2 regions of the Cellulomonas algicola genome follow, and region 2 is predicted to be linked to the other one. Evidence: predicted binding sites of a transcription regulator. Region 2 holds the regulator's gene; the other holds the start of a gene.
The links. The regulator HrcA, encoded in region 2, represses chaperone genes, less so after heat shock. The targets are predictions, from matches to a motif close to TTNGCACTCGNNNNNNNCGAGTGCNAA.
Positions count from the first base shown of each region.

Region 1 (7,406 bases), on a different contig from region 2:
GGCGACGATGGGCGTCCAGACCCGGTGGATCGCCGACCACGCCGACGAGCTCGACGTCGCGTTCGTGTCGCAGGTCGGCGACCTGGTCGGCGTCGACACCGCCGACGTGCAGTGGCAGCGGGCGTCGCAGCACATGGCCGTGCTCGACACGGCGGGTGTGCCGAACGCCGTGCTGCCCGGCAACCACGACATGAACCTCACGACCGGCGAGGCGCCGCTCTACCGGCAGTACTTCCCGCCGAGCCGGTACGCGGACGCGTCCTGGAACGGCGCGACGGCGTCGTACGGCGGGTACCTCGGGCAGGGGCTGTTCGGGCCCGACCCCGTCGACCGGCAGAACATGGACTCGTTCGCGCTGTTCACCGCCGGCGGCATGGACTTCCTGCTGCTCAGCCTCGAGATGAATGCGCCCGACTCCGCGCTCGACTGGGGCCGCCGGGTCCTCGCCGCCTACCCCGAGCGGCGCGCGATCGTCGCGACGCACTCCTACGTCGACACCGCGGGCGGGCTCACGACGCAGGTCGCGCGCGCCGACGGCGGCAACAGCGGCCGGGCGATCTGGGAGGAGCTCGTCCGGCCGTCGTGCTCGGTTTTCCTCGTCGTCTCGGGCCACTTCAGCGAGGGCGACCTCGGCGAGGCGCGCCGCACCGACACCAACGCGTGCGGGCAGCCCGTGCACGCGGTGCTCACCGACTACCAGGACCGTGCCAACGGCGGCGACGGCTGGCTGCGCTACTACACGTTCGACCCCGCGGCCGACGAGATCCGCGCGACGACGTACTCGCCGACGCTGGACCGCTACGAGACCGACGCCGACAGCCAGTTCGCGCTGCCCTACGCGATGACGGGCACGCCGACCGACCCGCCTCCCGGCCCGCTCGCCGCCGACGCGTTCGGGCGGGCCCTGACGGGCGGCTGGGGGAGCGCCGACGTGGGCGGCCCGTGGTCGGTCGGCGGCGGGACCGCGCGGTTCGCCGTCGGCGGCGGTACCGGCCAGCAGTCGCCGCTCCCGGGCGGCACCGTCACCGCGACGCTCGGCGGCGTGTCGTCGACCGCGACCGACGTGACGGCGACCGTCGCGCTCGACCGCATCCCGAGCAACGCGCTCTACGCCACGGTGTCGGGCCGGGTCGTCGGGTCGGGCGACTACGGCGCGCGCGTCAAGGTCCTCGCGGGCGGTGCGGTCCAGCTGCACGCCGAGCGCTCGGGCACGGTCCTCACAGGCGGCACGCTGCCGGGCGTCACGCTCACCGCGGGCGAGCGGCTGCGGGTCCGCACGCAGGTCGAGGGCACGTCGCCGACGGTCGTGCGGGTGCGTGCGTGGGAGGACGGGCAGGCGGAGCCGACGGCGTGGCAGTTCACCGCGACCGACGCGACCGCCGCGCTGCAGGGCGCCGGGGGCGTCCGGCTCATGACGTACGTGAGCTCCACGACGACCGGCGGCGCGCTCACGGCCCGGTGGGACGACCTCCTCGTCATGCCGATCGGCGCGGCGCCGCCGCCCCCACCGCCGAACCAGCCGCCCACGGCGTCGTTCACGGCGATGACCGCCGGCCCCACCGCGTCCGTCGACTCGGCCGGGTCGACCGACGCCGACGGCACGATCGTGTCCCGCACCTGGTCGTTCGGCGACGGTGGCACGGCGACCGGCACGACCGCGTCGCGCACGTACGCCGCGGCGGGCACGTACACCGTCACGCTGACGGTGACGGACGACGACGGCGCGACCGCGTCGACGACGCGCGCGGTCACCGTCAGCGCGCCGCCGCCGCCGTCGACGACGCTCGCGGCCGACGCGTTCGCGCGCACCGTGACCGGTGGCTGGGGGAGCGCCGACACGGGCGGCGCGTGGACGGTCGCGGGCGGGTCGGCGCGGTTCTCCGTCGGCGCCGGGACGGGCGTGACGCAGGTCCCCGCGGGTGCCACGCTGACCGCGACGCTGGGCTCCGCGGCGGTCGCGGCGACCGCGACGGACGTGCACGCGACCGTCGCGCTCGACACCGTCCCGGACGGGCCACTCTACGCGACGGTCTCCGGGCGGGTGGTCGGGTCCGCGGACTACGGCGCCCGGGTGAAGGTGCTCGCGACCGGCGCGGTGCAGCTGCACACCGAGCGGTCCGGCACGGTCCTCACGGGCAACACGCTGCCGGGTGTGGTGCTCACGCCGGGTGCTCGCCTGCACGTGCGCGTGCAGGTCCAGGGCACCGCGCCGACGACGGTGCGCACGCGGGCCTGGCTCGACGGCACACCCGAGCCGACGACGTGGCAGTACACGACGACCGACGCGACGGCGGGGCTCCAGACGGCCGGGGGCGTGCGCCTGATGGCGTACCTCAGCTCGTCGACGACGAACGGCCCGACGACGGTCCGCTGGGACGACCTCGTCGCGACCCGCCTGCCCTGACGTCCGCCTGCGTCACGGTGACGGCGCCCGACGCCTGGCCGGGCGTCAGAGGACCGCGACCCGGGGCCGGGTACCGCACGGACCCGCGACCCGGTCCTCGGGCCCGGGTCGCGACCCGGGCTACAGGGGGCGGCCAGCCTCGAGCTCGGCGACGAGCGAGCGGACGACCGCGTCGAGCTCGCCCGCGTTCCGGCGCGCGACGGCCCGCTGCCGCTGGTACGACGCGCCACGGCGCAGGATGACGCGCACGTGCTCGAGCTCCTCGCTGCACCCGAGCCGCTCCGCGACGGGCGCGAGCTCGACGAGCCAGCGGCCCACGGCGTCGGTGACGAGCTCCTCGTCGCCCGCGGCGTTCGTGATGATGATCGCGTCCATGCCGTAGCGGGCGGACCGCCACTTGTTCTCCTGCGCGAACCACGGCGGCAGCGCGGGGAGCGCCTCGCCGCGGTCGAGCATCGACGAGAAGTGCTCGACGAAGCAGTGCGTGAGGGCCGAGATCGCGGTGACCTCGAGCAGGTTGGTCGCACCGTCGGCCACGCGCATCTCGAGCGTCCCGAACCGCGGCGACGGCCGGACGTCCCACCGGACCTCGTCGAACTGGTCGATGACGCCCGTGTGCATCATGTCGCCGACGTACTGCTCGAGCTGCTCCCACCGCTCGAAGCCGAACGGCAGCCCGGCGGTCGGCAGCTGCTGGAACAGCAGTGCGCGGTTGGACGCGTACCCGGTGTCCTTGCCGCCCCAGAACGGTGACGACGCGGACAGCGACTGCAGGTGCGGGAACACCGTGAGCATCGCGCGGGACAGCGGCAGCACCTTGTCGCGGTCCTCGATCCCGACGTGCACGTGCACGCCGTAGATGAGCATCTGCCGGCCCCACCACTGCGTGCGGTCGATGAGCGTCGCGTACCGCTGCTTGTCGGTGACCTTCTGCTGCGCCCAGTTCGCGAACGGGTGCGTGCCGCCGCCCATGAGCTGGATGCGCAGCGGTTCGGCGGCCGCGGCGACCTCGTCGAGCGCGCGGCGCAGGTCGGCACCGGCCTCGCCGACGGTCCGGCACACGCCGGACGCGACCTCGACGGTGTTGAGCAGCAGCTCCTGCTTGATGTGCGGGTGCTCCGAGCCGTCGGTCGGCCGCACGGTGTCGAAGATGGCCTGGGCGGCCTGCCGCAGGTCGCCCGAGTCGGCGTCGACGAGCGCGACCTCCCACTCGAGCCCGACGCTCGACCGCGCGGACCGCGCGAACGGCAGCGTGACGGGCGCGGCCATCAGACGCGCTCCACGACGAGCACCTGCTGGTGCCCGGCGACCCGGGTCAGGACGACGGTGGCCTCGGCGTCGCCGCGCAGGTCGAGCTGCTTGCGCAGCTGCTCGGGCACGACGGCCGTGCCGCGCTTCTTGATGGTCAGCCGCCCCACGCCGCGCTCGCGCAGGTACGTGCGCAGCCGCTTGAGGCCGAACGGCAGGGTGTCGAGCACGCGGTACGCGGTGGCGACGGGTTCGTCGTGCAGCTCGTCGGACGTCACGTAGGCGATCGTGGGGTCGACGAGCGTCCCGCGCACCCGGTGGGCGACGTCCCCGACCAGCCCGGCGCGGATGACGGCGCCGTCGGGCTCGTAGAGGTACGCGCCCACGGGTCCGGCGGAGGCGTGCGCGGGGCCGTCGGGACCGGTCGCCAGGGTGTGCGCCGTCGTCCCCGCCAGCACGAGCGCCGACCGCCCCGGGCCCTCGGGTGCGAGGGGGCCGAACCAGAGCCCGACCTCGACGACGTCGCCGTCGACGGACACCCACTGCGCGTGCGCGTCGGGCGGGAGCGCCGAGTGCGGGACCCCCGGGCCGAGCTTGAGCCCGAGCGCGGGGACGCGGTCGCGCAGCGCGAGGACGGCGTCGAGCGGCGGCGCGTACGCGGCGGGGTCGAACACGCGGCTGCCCGACGACGTGCGCCGCGCGGGGTCGGCGTACACGCCGTCGACGCCCTCGGCGACGAGGTCGAGCGTGAGCCCGTCGGCGTGCCGCACCTCGGTGTCGGGGAAGTGCCGCAGGTTGACGGTGGCGATCGCGGCGGTGGCCTCGTCGACGTCGGTCGCGAGCACGGCGAGCCCCATGCCGGCGAACGCCATCGCGTCGGCGCCGATCCCGCACGTGAGGTCGGCGACCCGCGTGCTGCCGGCGTCGCGGTAGCGCCGGGCGTGGTGCGCCGCGACCGTGAGCCGCGTGGCCTGCTCAAGACCCGCGGCGGTGAAGAGCATGCCGTTGGCGAAGTCGCCGAGCTTCGCGCGGGCCCGCGCGCGCAGCCGGGACTGCGTGAGCGCGGCGGCGACGAGGGCGGGGTCGAGCCCCTCGGCGTGCAGGCGCGCGGACAGCGCCATGGTCCGCTGCTCGTCGTACGGCGGGAGCGCCGAGAGCAGGGCCCATCCCTGGGGGCTGAGCAGCGCGCTGAGGCCGGCGGCGTCCATGCGGGCGATCCTTGCACGGCCCGACGGGCCGCACGACGGGCGGGGCCACCCGGTGGCTCGTGAAGCGCGCGCCCGCGCGACACCCGCGCCACGCCCGGTCGTTGGCACTCGCCTTGACCGAGTGCTAACGCGTTCCTAGAGTGAGGAGCTGGCACTCTCCCTGTGGGTGTGCCAGCTGCGCACCTGGTCACGGCACCCGCGACGACGTGAGTCGGTGCGCTCGGACAGCTCGAACACGACTCACATGCGAAGGGGAGGTCCGCTGTGTCGGTCTCCATCAAGCCCCTCGAGGACCGGATCGTCGTCAAGACGCTCGACGCGGAGACGACGACGGCCTCGGGTCTCGTCATCCCGGACAGCGCCAAGGAGAAGCCCCAGGAGGGCGAGGTCCTGGCCGTGGGTCCGGGCCGTGTCGACGACAACGGCAACCGGATCCCGCTCGACGTGGCCGTCGGCGACAAGGTGATCTACTCGAAGTACGGCGGCACCGAGGTCAAGTACGCCGGCGAGGAGTACCTCATCCTCTCGGCCCGCGACATCCTCGCGGTCGTCGTCAAGTGATCTGACGGTGCCCGGCGTCCGTCGCTGACGGCGCCGGGCACCACGAAGGCCCCCGACCTGCTGGTCGGGGGCCTTCGTCGTCTCGTGGGTCTGCGGGTCAGACGACCGCGCGACGACCGCTGCGCTGCGCCAGGATCGCGGCCCGCTCGTCCTCCGAGAGGCCGCCCCACACGCCGTAGGGCTCGCGCACCGCGAGCGACTGCTCACGGCACTCCTTGAGCACCGGGCACGTCGCGCAGATGGCCTTGGCGGCCTCCGCGCGGCGCCGGCGCGCCGACCCACGCTCGCCCTCGGGGTGGAAGAAGAGGTCCTGGTCGGCGTCGCGGCAGGCGCCTTCGAACTGCCACTCCCACAGGTCCATCACCGGTCCGGGCAACCGCGAGATCTCCGCCATGCGTCCTCCTCAGTCATTCCGAGTCGGCGGGCCGTGGGCTCCAGCGCGCTCGGTAGCTCGGTTGTCAGGCACCCCGCACGGTGGTGCGGGTGGTGCTGTGGGCTGAACGCTACAACCGCGCCAGAAGTTGTTCAAGACTGCTTCGCACGATCGTGTGATGACGCGCTTCTGAGCGGACGCCCAGGTCGGCTGGCGCGGTCCGGCCCGCGCGTCGTCGCCGTCACCGCACGGCGACCCCAGCAGCACTGGCACAATCGCGTCATGCCCGCCGACGAGGACGTGTCGACGCCCACGGCCACGGCGCCCGACGCGGGAGCGCCCGCGCTCGCCGTCGCGGCCGTCGCGCGCCGGCTCGGCGTCGCGCCGGCGACGCTGCGCACGTGGGACCGGCGCTACGGGCTCGGACCGTCGGAGCACTCCGCGGGTGCGCACCGGCGCTACAGCGGGACCGACGTCGAGCGGCTGCTCGTCATGCGACGCCTCACGCTCGAGGGCGTCGCCCCCGGCGAGGCCGCACGCCTCGCGCTCGCGACCGACGTGTCCGCCGAGCACGGCCACCGCGCACGGCCCGTCGCCCCGCACCCCGACGCGAGCCCCACCGCAGTCGTCGACGCGGCGCTCGCGGACGACGCCGACCGCTGCGCCCGGCTGCTCGCCCTCGCCCCCGGCACGCCCGGAGCCGTCGCGCGGTGGTGGACCGACCTCGTCGAGCCGGCCCTCACGCAGCTCGCCCGCCGGACCGTCGTCGACCGGCCCGGGGTCGACGCCGCGCTCACCGTCCGCGCCGCCGCGTCCGCCGCGCTGCGCGACGCGACCGTCGACCCGCCCGCCGCGGGCAGCCCGGTCGTCCTGGTCCTCGTGCCGCCCGGGGAGGAGCGGCCGCTCGTCGCGCACGCGCTGGCCGGCGCGCTCGTCGAGAGCGGGGTCGACGGCCGGCTCGTCGGCGGTCCCGTGACCCCGCACCACGCGTCGGAGCTCGTGGCGATGACGCGTGCGCGCGCCGTGGTCACCGTCGGGCGCCGCACCGAGCCCGAGCTCGAGGTCGTGGTCCGGCTCGCGCAGGACCGCCCCGACCTGCCGCAGTTCGTCATGCTGCCCGACGGTGCGCAGCGCCTCGTGCCCGTCGAGCGGCACGTGCACCGCGCGCGCACCTTCACGGGCCTGCTGCACGAGGTGCTCGCGGTCGCCGCACCCGCCGACCGCCCCTGACGGCACGTGCGCCGTCCTCGGCGCCGCGGCACCGTCGTGGTCTCGGCACCGCGGCACCGTCGTGGTCTCGGCACCGCGGGCCCGGTGCATCGCGGCAGGGCCCCAGGGCGGCCTGGAGGGGCACAGCGGCCCTCACCCGGCCGGGCGAGGGCCCGTCGACCCGCCGGGTGTCCCCCGTCCGGCCCAGTGGACATTCCCCGCCAGGAGCCCCCGCGGCGGGAGGAACCAGGGCAGGGGGAGGCGCAGGAGTGCCCCGGCGGGCTAACGTCTGCGTGCGCGCCGACCGATATCCGTGCTGAATCAACCGTTCGGATGACGGACAGGTCGGCAGGGGCCGCGCCGCCCGTCGGAGCAGACGGGCGTACGAGACGGTCTTGGGCAA
Region 1 covers NZ_JAHKSJ010000003.1:36,652-44,057, forward strand. Annotated here, with positions in the region: gene KOV94_RS03865 (PKD domain-containing protein) at 1-2,404, shown strand, start outside; gene KOV94_RS03870 (glutamate--cysteine ligase) at 2,525-3,673, opposite strand; gene KOV94_RS03875 (class I SAM-dependent methyltransferase) at 3,673-4,860, opposite strand; gene groES (co-chaperone GroES) at 5,125-5,421, shown strand; gene KOV94_RS03885 (WhiB family transcriptional regulator) at 5,519-5,815, opposite strand; gene KOV94_RS03890 (MerR family transcriptional regulator) at 6,077-7,024, shown strand.
Region 1: a site for HrcA is predicted at 4,962-4,988, ahead of groES (co-chaperone GroES). Genes of this name have one in related genera too.

Region 2 (7,406 bases):
GCTGTCGGCGCTCGCGGACCCCGACGGCGACGGTGTGTCGAACGGGATGGGGCTGGGCTTCTCGTTCGGCTTCGTCGTCATCTACACCGTCGCGTGGCTGGTGGCGTACCTCGTCCAGGCCGCGTTCGTGCGCGTGTCGCTCAACCTCACGTACGGCCGCCCGGTCGCGCTCGGCGACTTCTTCCGGTTCGAGAACTCGGGCCCGGTGGTCCTGACGGCGCTGCTGCTCGCCGCGGTCAACCTGGTCGTGGGGCTCGTCGTGTGGATCCCGGTGGTCGGCTGGCTGGTGAGCGTCGCCGCGAACCTCCTGGTGCTGTTCACGCTGTGGTTCGTCATCGACAAGCAGCTGAGCCCGGTCGACGCGCTGCAGTCGAGCATCCGCCTCGTCACCTCGAACCTCGCGACGACGATCCTGTTCTACCTGGTGGGCGGCGCGATCATCTGGGCGGGCGCGATCCTCTGCGGCGTCGGCCTGCTGGTCGCCGTCCCCGTCGTGCTCGTCGCGACGTCGTACCTGTACCGCCGCCTGCTCGGCGAGCCGATCGCGCCCTGATCGCGCCATGACCGCGCGCCACGAGCGTGCGACGCCTCGCCCGGGACCGCGCCGGGCGGGGCGCCGTCATGCCGTGACGAAGTCGATGAGCTCCTCCACCCGGCCGAGCAGGCTCGGCTCGAGGTCGGCGTAGGTGCGGACGGTCCCGAGGATCCGCTTCCACGCGTGCGCGACGTCGGCCTGGTCCGCGACGGGCCAGCCGAGCTCGCGCAGGATGCCGTGCTTCCACTCGGTGCCGCGCTCGATCGTCGGCCAGCGCTCGAGCCCGAGGCGCTGCGGGCGGACGGCCTGCCACACGTCGACGTACGGGTGCCCGAGGACGAGCACGGTCCCGGCGGGCGCGGACCGCGTGACCTCCGCGGCGATCCGGCTCTCCTTGGACCCGGGCACCAGGTGGTCGACCAGCACGCCGAGGCGGCGTCCGGGGCCGGGCGCGAACGCGCGCACCGCGTCGGGCAGGTGGTCGACGCCGTCGAGCAGCTCGACGACGACGCCCTCGAGGCGCAAGTCGTCGCCCCACACCTTCTCGACGAGCTCGGCGTCGTGCTTGCCCTCGACCCAGATGCGGCTGCCGCGCGCGACGCGGGCCTGCGCGCCGCGCACCGCGCGCGACCCGGAGGCGGTCCGGGTCGGGGCGGCCGGTGCGCTCGCGCGGACCGGGGCGGTGAGCGCGACGGGCTCGCCGTCGACCCAGAACCCCGGTCCCAGCGGGAACGTGCGCGACCGGCCGCGCCGGTCCTCGAGGACGACGACGTGCATGCCGCCCGACTTCTCGACGCGGACGACCGCACCGACCCACCCCGTCGTCACCTCCTCGACCACGAGGCCGACGTCGGCGGCCTGCGGCCGTGACGTGCGGGCCGGGCGGTGGTGGGAGGAGCCGGAGCCCCCGAGCACGTCCGAGCCGTAGCGGTCCTGAGTCACGCGCGGCACTCTAGGGCGCCGGTGCACGCGCCGTCGGCACGTCGGGGGCGCGGCGTAGGATTGGCACTCGTGCACGGCGAGTGCTACCCGTGGCCGCATGGCCCGGGACCGACGCGGGGGAGGCGAGAGTGAGCGAGGACCGTCGGCTGGACGTGCTGCGCGCGATCGTCGAGGACTACGTCGCGACGCGTGAGCCGGTCGGGTCGCGCGCGCTCGTCGAGCGGCACGCGCTGGGCGTGTCGCCCGCGACGATCCGCAACGACATGGCGGCGCTCGAGGACGCCGGGTACATCGCGCAGCCGCACACGTCGGCCGGACGCGTCCCGACGGACAAGGGCTACCGCCTGTTCGTGGACCGGCTCACGACGGTCAAGCCGATGTCCGCGGCCGAGCGGCGCGCGATCGGCGAGTTCCTCGACCACGCGGTGGACCTCGACGACGTCGTCGACCGCGCGGTGCGACTCATCGCGCAGCTCACCGGGCAGGTCGCGGTCGTGCAGTACCCGTCGCTGCGGCGCTCGGCGCTGCGGCACGTCGAGCTCGTCACCGTCGGCGCCCGGCACCTGCTCGTCGTCCTCATCACGGACACGGGCCGCGTCGAGCAGCGCACGCTCGAGCAGGACCACGACGTCGACGAGGCCGTCGTGGCGCAGCTGCGCGCCCGCCTCAACGTGGCCGCGACCGGTCGCCGTCTGTCGGAGCTCCCCGACGCGTTCCGCGAGCTGCACGACGCGTTCGCGCCGCAGGACGCGCCGCTGGTGCGTCAGGTCGTCGCGCTGGTCGAGGAGACGCTGGCGCAGGAGAGCGAGGAGCGCGTCGTGCTGGCCGGCACCGCGAACCTCGCCCGCGGCGGCGGCGTCGACTTCGCGCACTCGATCGGCCCGGTGCTCGAGGCGCTCGAGGAGCAGGTCGTCCTGCTGCGCCTGCTGTCCGAGATGGCCGAGGACCAGGCCGCGGTCAGCATGCGGATCGGGCGCGAGACGCAGCACGACGGCCTGCTGGAGACGAGCTTCGTCACGACGGGCTACGGCGACGAGAGCGGTGCGGTCGTCGCCCGCGTCGGCTCGCTCGGCCCGTTGCGCATGGACTACCCCGGGACGATGACCGCCGTGCGCGCCGTCGCCCGCTACCTGACCCGCATCCTCGCCGGATGAGCCCGCTGCGGCGTCCCCGGCCCGTCCCCACCGCGTGCCTGAGCACAGGAAGCGAGCGCACCCTCACGTGACCGACTACTACGAGATCCTCGGCGTCCCGCGCGACGCGTCGCCGGAGCAGATCAAGAAGGCGTACCGGAAGCTCGCGCGCGAGCACCACCCCGACGTCGCCGGCAGCGACTCCGCGTCCGAGGAGCGCTTCAAGGACGTCTCCCGCGCGTACGACGTGCTGTCCAACCCCGAGAAGCGCCGCGCGTACGACCTCGGTGCCGACCCGGCGTCGCCCGGCGGCGGCATGGGCGGCGGCTTCGGCTTCCAGGACATCTTCGAGACGTTCTTCGGCGCGGCCGCGGGTGCGGGCGCGCAGCGCGGACCGATTCCTCGCGCGCGTCGCGGCCAGGACGCGCTCGTGCGCCTCGACCTCGACCTCACCGAGGTGACGTTCGGAGCGCACAAGGAGGTGCCGGTCGACACGGCCGTGCTGTGCCCGACGTGCGGCGGCTCGTGCTGCCGTCCCGGCACGTCGCCGCGCACGTGCGAGGTCTGCCACGGCCGCGGGTCGGTGCAGCGCGTCGCGCGGTCGTTCCTCGGCCAGGTCATGACGACGCAGCCGTGCGCCGCGTGCCACGGGTTCGGCACGGTCATCCCCGAGCCGTGCCCCGAGTGCTCGGGCGAGGGCCGGGTGCGGTCGCGCCGCACGCTCGGCGTCGACGTGCCCGCGGGCGTCGACACGGGCACGCGCATCAAGCTCACGGGACAGGGCGAGGTCGGCCCGGGCGGCGGCCCCGCGGGCGACGTCTACCTCGAGGTGCACGAGCGCAAGCACGACACGTTCGTGCGCCGCGGCGACGACCTGCACGCGACGCTTCAGGTGCCGATGACCGCGGCCGCGCTGGGCACGACGCTGCAGCTCGACACGCTCGACGGCGAGCGCGAGGTCGACCTGCGCCCGGGCACGCAGCCCGCCCAGGTCGTCACGCTCAAGGGTCTCGGCGTCGGCCACCTGCACGCGGGGGGCCGCGGCGACCTGCACGTGCACGTCGAGGTGCAGGTCCCCACCGCGCTCGACGACGAGCAGGTCGAGCTGCTGCGGCGGCTCGCGGTGCTCCGCGGCGAGGAGCGCCCGGAGTCGCGGCTCGCGAGCGCGAGCAGCGGCGTGTTCGCGAAGCTGCGCGACAAGCTCTCGGGCCGCTGAGGTGAGCGCACCCGTCTTCCTCGCGGAGCCGGGGACGCTCGTCGGCGTGGCCGCGGGCGGCGCGTACCTGCTCGACGGCTCCGAGGGCCGGCACGCGGGCGTCGTGCAGCGGCGCGGGCCGGGGGAGCGGGTCGACGTGGTCGACGGCGCCGGGGTGCGGCTGGTCGGCGTGGTCGAGTCCGTCGGCGGCGAGGGGGTCCACCTGCGCGTCGACGACGTCGTCGTCGAGCCCGCCCCCGACGTCGCGCTCGTCCTCGTGCAGGCCCTGGCCAAGGGCGACCGCGACGAGATGGCGATCGAGGCGGCCACCGAGGTCGGCGCCGACGGCGTGCTGCCGTGGCAGGCCGACCGGTCGATCGTCGTCTGGCGCGGCGAGCGCGCCGCCAAGAGCCGCGCGCGCTGGCTCGGGACCGTCCGGGCGGCCGCGAAGCAGTCCCGGCGGGCGCGCGTGCCCGAGGTCGGGACGGCCGTCGACTCGCGCGCGCTCGCGCAGCGGGTGCGGGCGAGCGTCGAGGCCGGCGGCGCCGCGCTCGTGCTGCACGAGGAGGCGGCGCTGCCGATCGCCGACGTGACGCTGCCGGGCGCGGGGACGGCGGCGCGCGAGTGCCTGGTGGTCGTCGGGCCGGAGGGCGGCATCGGCGACGACGAGCTCGCGCGGCTCGTGGACGCGGGCGCGGTCACGGTCCGGCTCGGGCCGCACGTCCTGCGCACGTCGACGGCCGGGCCGGTCGCGCTCGCGCTCCTCGCCCAGCGCCTCGGCCGCTGGTCCTAGCCCTCGTCAGCGCACGTCGGCGACCGTCTCGGCGACCGCCGCGCGGCCCGCCTCGAGGCGCGCGACCGGGACACGGAACGGGGAGCAGGACACGTAGTCGAGGCCCGCGTCGTGGAAGAACCGGATCGACTCCGGGTCGCCGCCGTGCTCGCCGCACACGCCGAGCGTCAGGTCGGGCCGGGCCGCGCGGCCCTGCTCGACGGCGATCTGCACGAGACGCCCGACGCCGAGCGCGTCGATCGTCTCGAACGGCGACACCGTGAGGACGCCGTTGTCGGTGTACTGCGCGAAGAAGGCGCCCTCGACGTCGTCGCGCGAGAACCCCCAGGTGGTCTGCGTGAGGTCGTTGGTGCCGAACGAGAAGAACGCGGCCTCCTGCGCGATCCGGTCGGCGGTGAGCGCGGCGCGGGGCAGCTCGATCATGACGCCGACGGGCAGGTCGAGGTCGACGCCGCGCTCGGCACTGACCGCGGCCATGATCGTGCGGGCCTCGTCCTTGACGAGCCGCAGCTCCTGCACCGATCCGACCAGCGGCACCATGATCTCGGCGCGCGGGTCACCGCCGGCGGCCCGGCGCTCGACGACGGCCTCGCAGACCGCCCGGATCTGCAGCGCGAACAGGCCGGGCACGACGAGGCCGAGCCGGACGCCGCGCAGGCCGAGCATGGGGTTCGCCTCGTGCATGCGGCGGACCGCCGCGAGCAGCCGCTCGTCGGACGCGGCGTCCTCGCCCCGCTCGTGTGCGAGCGCGACGCGCACCGACAGGTCGGTGAGGTCGGGCAGGAACTCGTGCAGCGGCGGGTCGAGCAGGCGGATCGTCGTGGGCAGCCCGTCCATCTCACGCAGGAGCCCGACGAAGTCCTCGCGCTGGAGCGGCAGCAGGGCGTCGAGGGCCGACTGCCGCTCGCCGTCGTCGGACGCGAGCACCACGCGCTCGACGAGGACGCGCCGCTCGCCGAGGAACTGGTGCTCGGTGCGGCACAGCCCGACGCCCTGCGCACCCAGCCGGCGGGCACGTGCGGCGTCGGCTGCGGTGTCGGCGTTCGCGTGCACGTGCAGGCGGCGGACCGTGTCGGCGTGCGTGAGCAGCCGGTCGACGGACCGCACGAGCTCGCGCGTGTCGTCGTCGGGCGCGTGGTCGAGCGCGGCGTCGAGCCCTTCCTCGAGGTACCGGCTGACCGGTGACGGCTCGACGGGCACCTGGCCCAGGAACACCTCGCCCGTGCCGCCGTCGATCGCGAGGGTGTCGCCCTCGCGCACGACGTGCCCGTCGACGCGGAACGAGCGCGTGACGAGGTCGATGTCGACGGCCTCGGCCCCGACCACGCACGCGCGGCCCATGCCGCGCGCGACGACCGCCGCGTGCGACGTCTTGCCGCCGCGCGCGGTGAGCACGCCGACCGCGGCGATCATGCCGCCGAGGTCGTCGGGGTTGGTCTCCCGCCGGACCAGGACGACGTCCTCCCCGAGCGCGGCCCTCTGCTGCGCGGTCGCGGAGTCGAACACGGCCGCACCGACGGCTGCGCCGGGCGACGCGGCCATCCCGCGCGCGAGCAGCGTGCGGTCGTCGGACACCGCGAACTGCGGGAAGAGCAGCTGGGACAGCTGCGCCCCCGAGACCCGCGCGAGCGCCTCGTCGAGCGTGATGAGGTGCTCGTCGACCAGCTGCGTCGCGATGCGGAACGCGGCCGGCGCGGTGCGCTTGCCGACCCGCGTCTGGAGCATCCACAGCTTGCCGCGCTCGATCGTGAACTCGATGTCGCACAGGTCGCGGTAGTGGGTCTCGAGCTGGCGCATGGCGCGGCGCAGGTCCGCGTAGGCACCCGGGTCGCGCTGCGCGAGGTCCTCGAGCGACAGCGTGTTGCGGATCCCGGCCACCACGTCCTCGCCCTGCGCGTTCGCCAGGTAGTCGCCGTAGTTGCCGGTCTTCCCGGTCGCGGGGTCGCGCGTGAACGCGACACCCGTGCCCGACGTCGGGCCGAGGTTGCCGAACACCATCGGCACGACGTTGACGGCCGTGCCGAGGTCGTCGGGGATGCGCTCCTTGCGGCGGTACAGGCGCGCGCGCTCGGTGTTCCACGAGCCGAGCACGGCGACGATCGCGAGGTCGAGCTGCTCGCGCGGGTCCTGCGGGAACGGCGACCCCGTGTGCGTGCGCACGATCTCCTGGAACGTGCCGACGAGCTCGCGCAGCGCGTCGGCGTCGAGGTCCACGTCCGAGGTCACGCCGCGCGCCGCCTTCGCCGCGTCCAGCGCGTCGGAGAACAGCGCGCCGTCGATGTCCAGCACCGTGCGGCCGAACATCTGCACCAGCCGGCGGTAGGAGTCCCACGCGAACCGCTCGTCCCCGCTGAACCGCGCGAGCCCGTGCACGGTCGTGTCGTTGAGCCCGACGTCGAGGACGGTCTCCATCATCCCGGGCATCGAGAACTTGGCCCCCGACCGCACCGACACGAGCAGCGGGTCGTCCGGGTCGCCGAACCGCCGCCCGAGGGTGTCCTCCATCTTGCGCAGCGCCGTGGTGACCTCGACCGCGAGCTCGCGCGGGACCGCGCCCGTGCGCATGAACGCGCGGCACGCCTCGGTCGTGATGGTGAAGCCCGGCGGCACCGGCAGACCCAGGCGGGTCATCTCGGCGAGGTTCGCGCCCTTGCCGCCCAGGAGGTCCTTCTGGTCCTTGTCGCCCTGCGTGAAGTCCCACACGTACGTCGCCACGGCGCACCTCCGCGTGCGGCCGGGCGCCCTCACCCGGCCTCCCACCGGCCAGTCTGTCCCCGTCCACGCCCGCCGCGCAGCACCAAGGTCCCG
Region 2 covers NZ_JAHKSJ010000013.1:67,089-74,494, forward strand. Annotated here, with positions in the region: gene KOV94_RS10880 (hypothetical protein) at 1-553, shown strand, start outside; gene KOV94_RS10885 (DUF3097 domain-containing protein) at 620-1,477, opposite strand; gene hrcA (heat-inducible transcriptional repressor HrcA) at 1,606-2,631, shown strand; gene dnaJ (molecular chaperone DnaJ) at 2,699-3,826, shown strand; gene KOV94_RS10900 (16S rRNA (uracil(1498)-N(3))-methyltransferase) at 3,828-4,598, shown strand; gene ppdK (pyruvate, phosphate dikinase) at 4,605-7,313, opposite strand.